2 regions of the Cellulomonas sp. P5_E12 genome follow, and region 2 is predicted to be linked to the other one. Evidence: predicted binding sites of a transcription regulator. Region 2 holds the regulator's gene; the other holds the start of a gene.
The links. Region 2 encodes LexA, which represses DNA repair genes until DNA is damaged. Its sites were predicted from a motif close to TCGAACANNTGTTCGA; they were not measured.

Region 1 (4,438 bases), on a different contig from region 2:
CGGCTGCGCGACCGGTTCGAGCACCTCGGCCAGGAACCGGCCGGTGTGGCTCGCCTCGACCGAGGCGATGTGCTCCGGGGTTCCCTCGGCGATGACCAGGCCACCGCCGCTGCCGCCCTCGGGACCCATGTCGATCACCCAGTCGGCGTTCTTGATGACGTCGAGGTTGTGCTCGATCACGATGACGGAGTTGCCCTTGTCGACCAGCGACTGGAGCACCCCGAGCAGCTTGCGGATGTCCTCGAAGTGCAGGCCGGTGGTCGGCTCGTCGAGCACGTAGATCGTGCGACCGGTCGAGCGCCGCTGGAGCTCCGCGGCGAGCTTGACGCGCTGGGCCTCGCCGCCGGAGAGCGTTGGGGCCGGCTGGCCGAGCCGGACGTAGCCGAGGCCGACGTCGACCAGGGTGCGCAGGTGCCGCGAGATTGCGGGCACGGCGGCGAAGAACTCCGCGGCCTCCTCGATGGGCATGTTGAGCACGTCGGCGACCGTCTTGCCCTTGAAGTGCACCTCGAGCGTCTCGCGGTTGTAGCGCGCGCCGTGGCAGACCTCGCACGGCACGTAGACGTCGGGCAGGAAGTTCATCTCGATCTTCAGCGTGCCGTCGCCCGAGCACGCCTCGCAGCGGCCGCCCTTGACGTTGAAGGAGAACCGGCCCGGCGTGTAGCCGCGCACCTTGGCCTCGGTGGTCTCCGCGAACAAGCGGCGGACGTGGTCCCAGACGCCGGTGTACGTAGCGGGGTTGGAGCGCGGCGTGCGCCCGATGGGCCCCTGGTCCACGTGCACGACCTTGTCCAGGTGCTCCAGGCCGGTCACGCGCTTGTGCCGACCGGCGACCTGGCGGGCGCCGTTGAGCTCGTTGGCCAGCACCGTGTAGAGGATCGCGTTGACCAGGGTCGACTTGCCCGAGCCCGAGACGCCCGTGACGGCGGTCAGGACGCCCAGCGGGAACGAGACGTCGATGCCCTGCAGGTTGTGCTCGCGCGCCCCGACGACGGTCAGCTGCCGCAGCGTGTCGGTGGGCCGCCGCTCGTTCGGCATCGGGATGGTCCGCCGGCCCGACAGGTACGCCCCTGTCACCGACTCGGTCGACGTGAGCAGGCCCGCGAGGTCGCCCGAGTGGACCACCCGACCGCCGTGCTCGCCGGCGCCCGGGCCGATGTCGACGATCCAGTCCGCCGTGCGGATGGTGTCCTCGTCGTGCTCGACGACGATGAGCGTGTTGCCCAGGTCCCGCAGGCGCGTCAACGTGTCGATCAGGCGGCGGTTGTCCCGCTGGTGCAGCCCGATGGACGGCTCGTCCAGCACGTAGAGCACGCCGACCAGGCCGGAGCCGATCTGCGTCGCCAGGCGGATGCGCTGCGCCTCGCCTCCCGACAGCGTGGCCGCCGGGCGGGTCAGCGACAGGTAGTCCAGGCCCACATCGAGCAGGAAGCCGAGGCGCGCCTGGATCTCCTTGAGCACCTGCGCGGCGATCGCCCGCTCGCGCTCGCCGAGCTCCAGCCCGTCGAGGAACTCGCGCGCCTCCCGGATGGGCAAGGTGCAGACCTCGGCGATGGACCGACCCCCGACCTTCACGGCGAGGACCTCGGGCTTGAGCCGCGCACCCTCGCACACGGGGCACGGGACCTCGCGCATGAAGGCCTCGTACTTCTCCTTGCTCCAGTCCGAGTCGGTCTCGTTGTGCCGGCGCTCGAGGAACGTGATGACGCCCTCGAACCCGGTCGAGTACTGGCGCTCGCGACCCCACCGGTTCTTGTAGCGGACCTTCACCTCGTGGTTCTGGCCGTGCAGCACGGCGTCCTTGGCGCGCTGCGGCAGCGCCCGCCACGGCACGGACGTCGAGAAGCCCATGTCCGCGGCGAGCGCGCTGAGCACCCGGGCGAAGTACTCGCTGGAGATCTGCGACCACGGGGCGACCGCACCGTCGTCGAGCGACAGGTCCTCGTCCGGGACGACCAGGTCGGGGTCCACCTCGAGGCGCGAGCCGATACCCGTGCACTCGGGACACGCGCCGTACGGCGCGTTGAACGAGAACGTCCGCGGCTCGATCTCGTCCAGCGTGAGCACGTGGTCGTTCGGGCAGGCGCGGTGCTCGGAGAACCGACGCTCGCGGTTCAGGTCGTCGATGTCGGCGTCGACCAGCTCGACGACCAGGAGACCGCCGGCCAGGCCGAGCGCTGTCTCGACGGAGTCCGTGAGCCGGCGTTGGACACCCTCGCGGGCGACCAGGCGGTCGATGACGACCTCGATGTCGTGCTTGAGCTTCTTCTCGAGCGCGGGGGGCTCGGTGAGCTGCACCACCTCGCCGTCCACGCGGGCGCGGGCGAAGCCCTTGGCCTGCAGCTCCTTGAAGAGGTCGGCGTACTCGCCCTTGCGGCCGCGGACCACGGGCGCGAGGACCTGGTACCGGGTGCCCTCGGGGAGCTCGAGCAGCCGGTCGACGATCTGCTGCGGCGTCTGGGCGGTCACGCGCTCGCCGCAGATCGGGCAGTACTGCGTGCCGGCGCGCGCATAGAGCAGCCGCAGGTAGTCGTAGACCTCGGTGATGGTGCCGACCGTCGAGCGCGGGTTGCGGTTGGTCGACTTCTGGTCGATCGACACCGCCGGCGACAGGCCCTCGATGAAGTCGACGTCGGGCTTGTCCATCTGCCCGAGGAACTGGCGCGCGTACGCGGACAGCGACTCGACGTAGCGCCGCTGGCCCTCCGCGAAGATCGTGTCGAACGCCAGCGACGACTTCCCCGAACCGGACAGACCGGTGAACACGATGAGCTTGTCGCGCGGGAGATCGACGTCGACGTTCCGAAGGTTGTGCTCGCGGGCGCCCTGCACCACCAGTCGTTCGTTCACGGCGGGGAGTCTACGTGGCGCCACCGACAATCGCACATCTGTTCGACGTGAGCGAACGCACACGGGTCCGACGTGCCGCTCCCCCGCCGCCGGTCCATGCTTCGCACGTGGACAGTCCCGACGCCGCCGTCGACCCCCCGCTGGTACCGATCGAGGACTACGCCGTGCTCGGCGACGGGAGGACGGCCGCACTCGTCTCCCGCCGCGGCTCGATCGACTGGATGTGCCTGCCCACGTTCGACTCCGCCGCCTGCTTCGCGCGCCTGCTCGGCTCCTCGGACGACGGGCGCTGGCTGCTCACCGTGCGGGACGCGAGCGCGGTGACGCGGCGCTACCTGGACGACTCCTTCGTCCTGGAGACGACGTACGAGACCGCCCACGGGACCGCGGTTGCCCAGGAGACGATGCCACTCAACGACGGCCGTGCCGACCTCGTGCGGCGACTCGTCTGCACCCGGGGCAGCGTCGAGGTGGAGCACGAGTGGGTCGTCCGGTTCGGGTACGGCGCGGTCGAGCCGTGGGTGCGACGCATGACGGACGACGCGGGGAACGAGGCCATCCGGGCGATCGCCGGCCCGGACTCCCTGCTGCTGCGCGGCGACCGGCTGCCCACACCCCACGACCACCGGCACGCGGACCGGTTCACCCTGCAGCAGGGCGAGTCCGTCGAGCTCGCGCTGACCTGGACGCGGTCGTGGGACCCGGTGCCACCGCGGCTGACCATCGAAGACCGGATCGACCGCACCCGGATCAGCTGGGGCCTCTGGGCGCGCAGCTGCGCGTACACGGGCTCCTACCGCGAGGCCGTCGTCCGGTCGCTCCTCGTGCTGCGCATGCTCACGGACTCCGAGACCGGCGGCATCGTCGCCGCGGCGACGACGTCGCTGCCCGAGGACTTCGGCGGCGAGCGCAACTGGGACTACCGCTACTGCTGGCTGCGCGACGCCGCCATGACGCTCGAGGCGCTGCTCGAGCACGGCTACCGCGACGAGGCGACGGAGTGGCGCGACTGGCTGCTGCGGGCGGTCGCGGGCAACCCCGCCGACCTGCAGATCATGTACCGCGTCGACGGGGGGCGGGACCTGCCCGAGCGCGAGCTGGAGCACCTCGCGGGGTACGCCGGGTCGCGCCCGGTCCGCATCGGCAACGCCGCCGTCGAGCAGGTGCAGAACGACGTGCTCGGCGAGGTGATGTGCGCCCTCGAGATGGCGCGCGAGGCGGGCCTCGCCGAGACCGACGACACCTGGTCCCTCCAGCGGCACCTCGTGGACCACCTGCTCACCCGCTGGCGCGAGCCGGACCGGGGCATCTGGGAGGTCCGCGGCGACCCGCAGCACTTCACGCACTCCAAGGTCATGGCCTGGGCGGCGGTCGATCGCGCCGTCCGCGCCGCCGAGAGGCACGGGCTCGACGCTCCCGTGGACAGGTGGCGCACCGAGCGGGACGCCATCCACGCGGACGTCCTGACCCACGCGTGGAACGCGGAGCGGGGCACGTTCGTGCAGGCGTACGGCGCGGAGCACACCGACGCGGCGCTGCTGCAGATGGCGCAGGTCGGGTTCCTGCCGGCGGACGACCCGCGGATCGT
Region 2 (4,438 bases):
GACCGACCAGAGGTGGCCGGTGTACTCGTCGCCGGTCAGGTCGGGCCGGAGGACCGAGACGATGGCGCGGGTGCCGTCGGGAAGGACGGCGGGCGGACCGGGGACATGGAGGAGCTCGAGGTCGGTGGGAAGCACCCGACGAACCTACGTGCTCCCGCCGACAGAGGACGAGGCGTGCTGGAGCTCGGCCGTCAGGTCGTGCGGGCGGCCTCGTCCTGCGGCTCGACTGTCGCGTCGGGCTCCTCGTCGTCCTCGGTGCCGTCACGCTCGGCACGCAGGACCGTGATCGCGGCCTCGAAGTCCTCCAGGGAGTCGAACGCCTGGTACACGCTGGCGAACCGCAGGTAGGCCACCTCGTCGAGCTCCCGGAGCGGTCCCAGGATGGCCAGCCCGATCTCGTAGGCGTCGATCTCCGCCGAGCCCGCGCCTCGCAGGGTCTCCTCGACCTTCTGTGCCAGGAGCGCGAGGTCGTCCTCGCTCACCGGGCGGCCCTGGCAGGCCTTGCGCACCCCGCCGGCGATCTTCTCGCGGCTGAACGGTTCGGTGGCCCCGGACCGCTTGACCACCGAGAGGCTGGCGGTCTCGACCGTGGTGAAGCGACGGTTGCAGTGCGGGCACTGACGCCGGCGCCGGATGGTCGACCCGTCGTCCGAGGTCCGCGAGTCGACGACCCGCGAGTCCGGGTGACGGCAGAACGGACAGTGCACCGTGATCCCCTTCGAGCTGGCACGCCCGGCCGAGAGGTCGGCCGGCGGCAATGGCGTCGGAACGCCCCCGTGACGCTAGGCCACGGTCTGCGACGGTGCAAGGTCGACCCGCGCCAGCACCCTGACGTGCACGCGAGCCGACGAGAGGAACGACGAAGCATGCACGAAGGGCGGCCATCCGACGATGGCCGCCCGTCGCGGGGACGCCCCCGTCCCTTGTCACGGGCCGACTCGCCTCGGCGCCGCGCAATACTGCGGGTCCAGAGCGGGATGCTCCCGCACCCCGGGTCCCGCACCCCTGGCAAGCCCCCCAGCTCGCCTTGTGAGGTAAGGCTAACCTAGCAAGCGACGCCGACGGTAGCAACCGCGTCGCCGGCTGACGGCGCTCGGCCTTCACTCCGTCCGGACGGCGCGGTCGCTCCTCAGCCTGCAGGGACGACGATGACCTGACCGGCCATGAGGCCGGCGTCGGGCAGCTCGTTGAGACGGACCAGGTCGAACACCACGTCCCGGACGTCCTCGGACGGGCCCGCGACCGATGCGGCGATCTCCCAGAGGGTCTCCCCCGGCTCGACCGTGTGCCGCACGACCTCCTGCGCGCCCACGGGACCGTCGGCGGCGGCGCGGCTGCCGAGCAGCGTCACGAGAGCGACGACCACGGCGGCGAGGACCCAGAGCACGGCGCGGCCGCGAGGGGTGAGGCGGAGGTGCGCCGCTGCGGGTCGACCGGCGTCGGCCGCCCGGCTCACAGCCGCGGTCCGACGCGCGCCGGCCGTCCGGCCGGCGCTGCTCGGCCGGGTGCTCGGCGTCGCGAAGCTCGACATGCTCGACAAGGTCGGCATCYCCGGTCCCATCACCATCGCGCTCATCACGTCTCTCGTTCCTGCTCGGCCCGGGCTCCCGGGGTACCGCTGATCGTCGAACGCCTGTTCGTCGAACGTCTGTACGATGTCTACCAGCATCCGGTGACACTGTCGAGACACGATCGAACAGATGTTTGATCTTCGGTCCCGAAATCCCTAGGCTGGCGATGCGGCACAAGCGCACCACGAGCCACTGACACGCCCGCCGGGAGGTTCCCGTCAGCGCAGGTCACGGGCCCGGGAGCGCGGGTGGAGCAGGCGGAGGAGGCGGAGCGGGCCGAGAGGCGGCCGCCCTACGGAGGAGGAGCGCAGTGACGGACTCACGGGACACGTCCCAGCCCGAGCAGGACCTGGCGACGATCCACGCGCTGCCGGACAGCGCGCCCGGTCCGGACGGCCTCACGGCGCGTCAGCGGCTGGTGCTCGACACGATCCGGTCGTCGGTCGAGTCCCGCGGGTACCCGCCGAGCATGCGCGAGATCGGCGAGGCCGTCGGCCTGACCAGCCCGTCCAGCGTCAAGCACCAGCTCACCGCGCTCGAGCGCAAGGGCTACCTGCGCCGGGACCCCAACCGCCCCCGCGCCATCGAGGTCGTGCACGCAGACGACTCGCGCGGTGTCGGCACCTGGACGGCGCCCGACGGCAGCCGCTCGAACTTCCCCGACCAGGCCGACGGCGAGCGCATGCCGGCCCCGTCCTACGTCCCGGTCGTCGGTCGGATCGCGGCGGGCGGTCCCATCCTGGCCGAGCAGGTGGTGGAGGACGTGTTCCCGCTCCCCCGTCAGCTGGTCGGGGACGGCGACCTGTTCCTGCTCAAGGTCAGCGGCGACTCGATGATCGACGCCGCGATCTGCGACGGCGACTGGGTCGTGGTCCGTCGGCAGCCCGTGGCGGAGCAGGGCGAGATCGTCGCGGCCATGATCGACGGCGAGGCCACGGTCAAGACGCTCAAGCGCATCGACGGCCACGTCTGGCTCATGCCGCACAACCCGGCGTACTCGCCGATCCCGGGCGACGAGTCGACCATCCTCGGTCGCGTCGTCAGCGTGCTGCGCAGCCTCTGACGCGCCTGCCGGGCCACCCTCCGACGAGGGCGGCCCGGCAGCTCACTCAGAATCCGAACTGCCGGGCGACCGCGCGCACCGCGTCGGCCGACTTCCGCAGCCCGGCGAGCTCGCTGTCGGACAGCGGTACGGGCAGGCGTTCGCCCACACCGTGCGCGCCGACGATGGCGGGCACCGACAGGCACACGTCGCTGATGCCGTGGAAGTCGTCGAGCAACGACGAGACGGGAAGGACCCGGCCCTCGTCCTTGACGATGGCCTCGATGATCCGCGACCCGGCCAGCGCCACCGCGTAGTTCGTCGCGCCCTTGCCCTCGATGATGCGGTACGCCGACTCGACCACCTCGCGCGTGATGCTCTCCCGCACCTCGGCGGTGAGCGGACCGGCCCCGCCGGCCCCGGTCCACTCGAGCAGCGGGACGGAGCCGATGCTGGCGGACCCCCAGAGCGGAAGCTCCGTGTCGCCGTGCTCGCCCGCGATGTAGGCGTGCACGTTCTGCACGGCGACGCCCGTGTGCTGCGCGATCAGGTAGCGCAGCCGCGACGAGTCGAGCACGGTGCCCGAGCCGAACAGCTGGGCGGGCGGCAGCCCGGAGATCTGCAGCGCCGCGTAGGTGACGACGTCGACGGGGTTGGTCACCATGACGTAGACCGCCTCGGGCGCGACCTCGACCAGCGCCGGGAGCACCTTGCGGACCAGACCGATGGTCGCCTCCGCGAGCTCGATCCGGGACTGCCCGGGCTTCTGCTTCGCACCCGCGGTGAACATCACGACGTCCGCGTCCGCGCACACCGCGATGTCGTCGGAACCGACCACCTGCGCCATCGGCATGAACTGGATGCCGTGCCCGAGGTCGAGCGCCTCCGCCTGCACCTTCGCCGCGTTGATGTCGTACAGGGCCACCGAGCGGGCGGCCCCGCGCATCAGCGCGGCGTACGCCATCGTCGATCCGACGGCCCCCGCGCCCACGATCGCGAGCTTCGACGTGCGGCGCGCGCTCCGGTAGGGGGCCATGCCGACGTCTTCCATGTCCAGGCTCTCGGTCATCTTGCTTACCTCCGGGTCGTCGACCCGACGAGGCTATCCGGCGGTGGCGAGCCGCTGCAGCGCGGAGACGGCCACGGCGCGGTCGGTGGTCCGCCAGAAGTCGGGCAGCGACCGCGTGAGGAAGCTGCCGTAGCCGGCGGTCGCCAGCCGGGGGTCGAGCACCGCCACGACACCACGGTCCTCGCTGGTCCGGATCAGGCGACCGGCGCCCTGGGCGAGCAGGAGAGCGGCGTGGGTGGCGGAGACCGCGAGGAAGCCGTTCCCGCCCGCCGCCTCGATCGCGTCCGAGCGGGCGGAGGTCACGGGGTCGTCGGGCCGCGGGAACGGGATGCGGTCGATGATGACGAGACGGCAGGTGGCGCCGGGGACGTCGACGCCCTGCCAGAGCGACAGGGTGCCGAACAGGCAGGTGGGCTCGTCGGCGATGAACTGCGAGACGAGGGTCGGCAGCTGGTCGTCGCCCTGGACGAGGATCGGGACGTCGAGGCGCTCGCGCATGGCGGCCGCGGCCGCGATCGCCGCGCGGCGCGACGAGAACAGGCCGAGCGTCCGGCCGCCGGCCGCGGTGACCAGCTCCGCGATCTCGTCCAGCTGCGCGTCCGTGGCCGGCTCGCGCCCGGGCTTCGGCAGGTGCCGCGCGAGGTAGAGGATCCCCTGCTTCGGGTAGTCGAACGGGCTGCCGACGTCGAGCCCGCGCCAGGGCTGCCCGGCGGGCGCGGCGCTCGGTGCGCCGGCCAGCGAGGTGGGTCCGACCGG

Region 1: uvrA (excinuclease ABC subunit UvrA) is a predicted target of LexA. The motif match lies at 2,881-2,896, and genes of this name have one in related genera.

Annotation. Positions count from the first base shown of each region.
Region 1 covers NZ_JBFUMP010000006.1:266,421-270,858, reverse strand. The annotation lists gene uvrA (excinuclease ABC subunit UvrA) at 1-2,850, opposite strand, end outside; gene ACXJKA_RS07625 (glycoside hydrolase family 15 protein) at 2,958-4,438, shown strand, end outside.
Region 2 covers NZ_JBFUMP010000011.1:53,458-57,895, forward strand. The annotation lists gene ACXJKA_RS11050 (S9 family peptidase) at 1-135, opposite strand, end outside; gene nrdR (transcriptional regulator NrdR) at 192-707, opposite strand; gene ACXJKA_RS11060 (LysM peptidoglycan-binding domain-containing protein) at 1,130-1,531, opposite strand; gene lexA (transcriptional repressor LexA) at 1,882-2,634, shown strand; gene ACXJKA_RS11070 (L-lactate dehydrogenase) at 2,681-3,682, opposite strand; gene ACXJKA_RS11075 (ATP-dependent DNA helicase) at 3,716-4,438, opposite strand, start outside.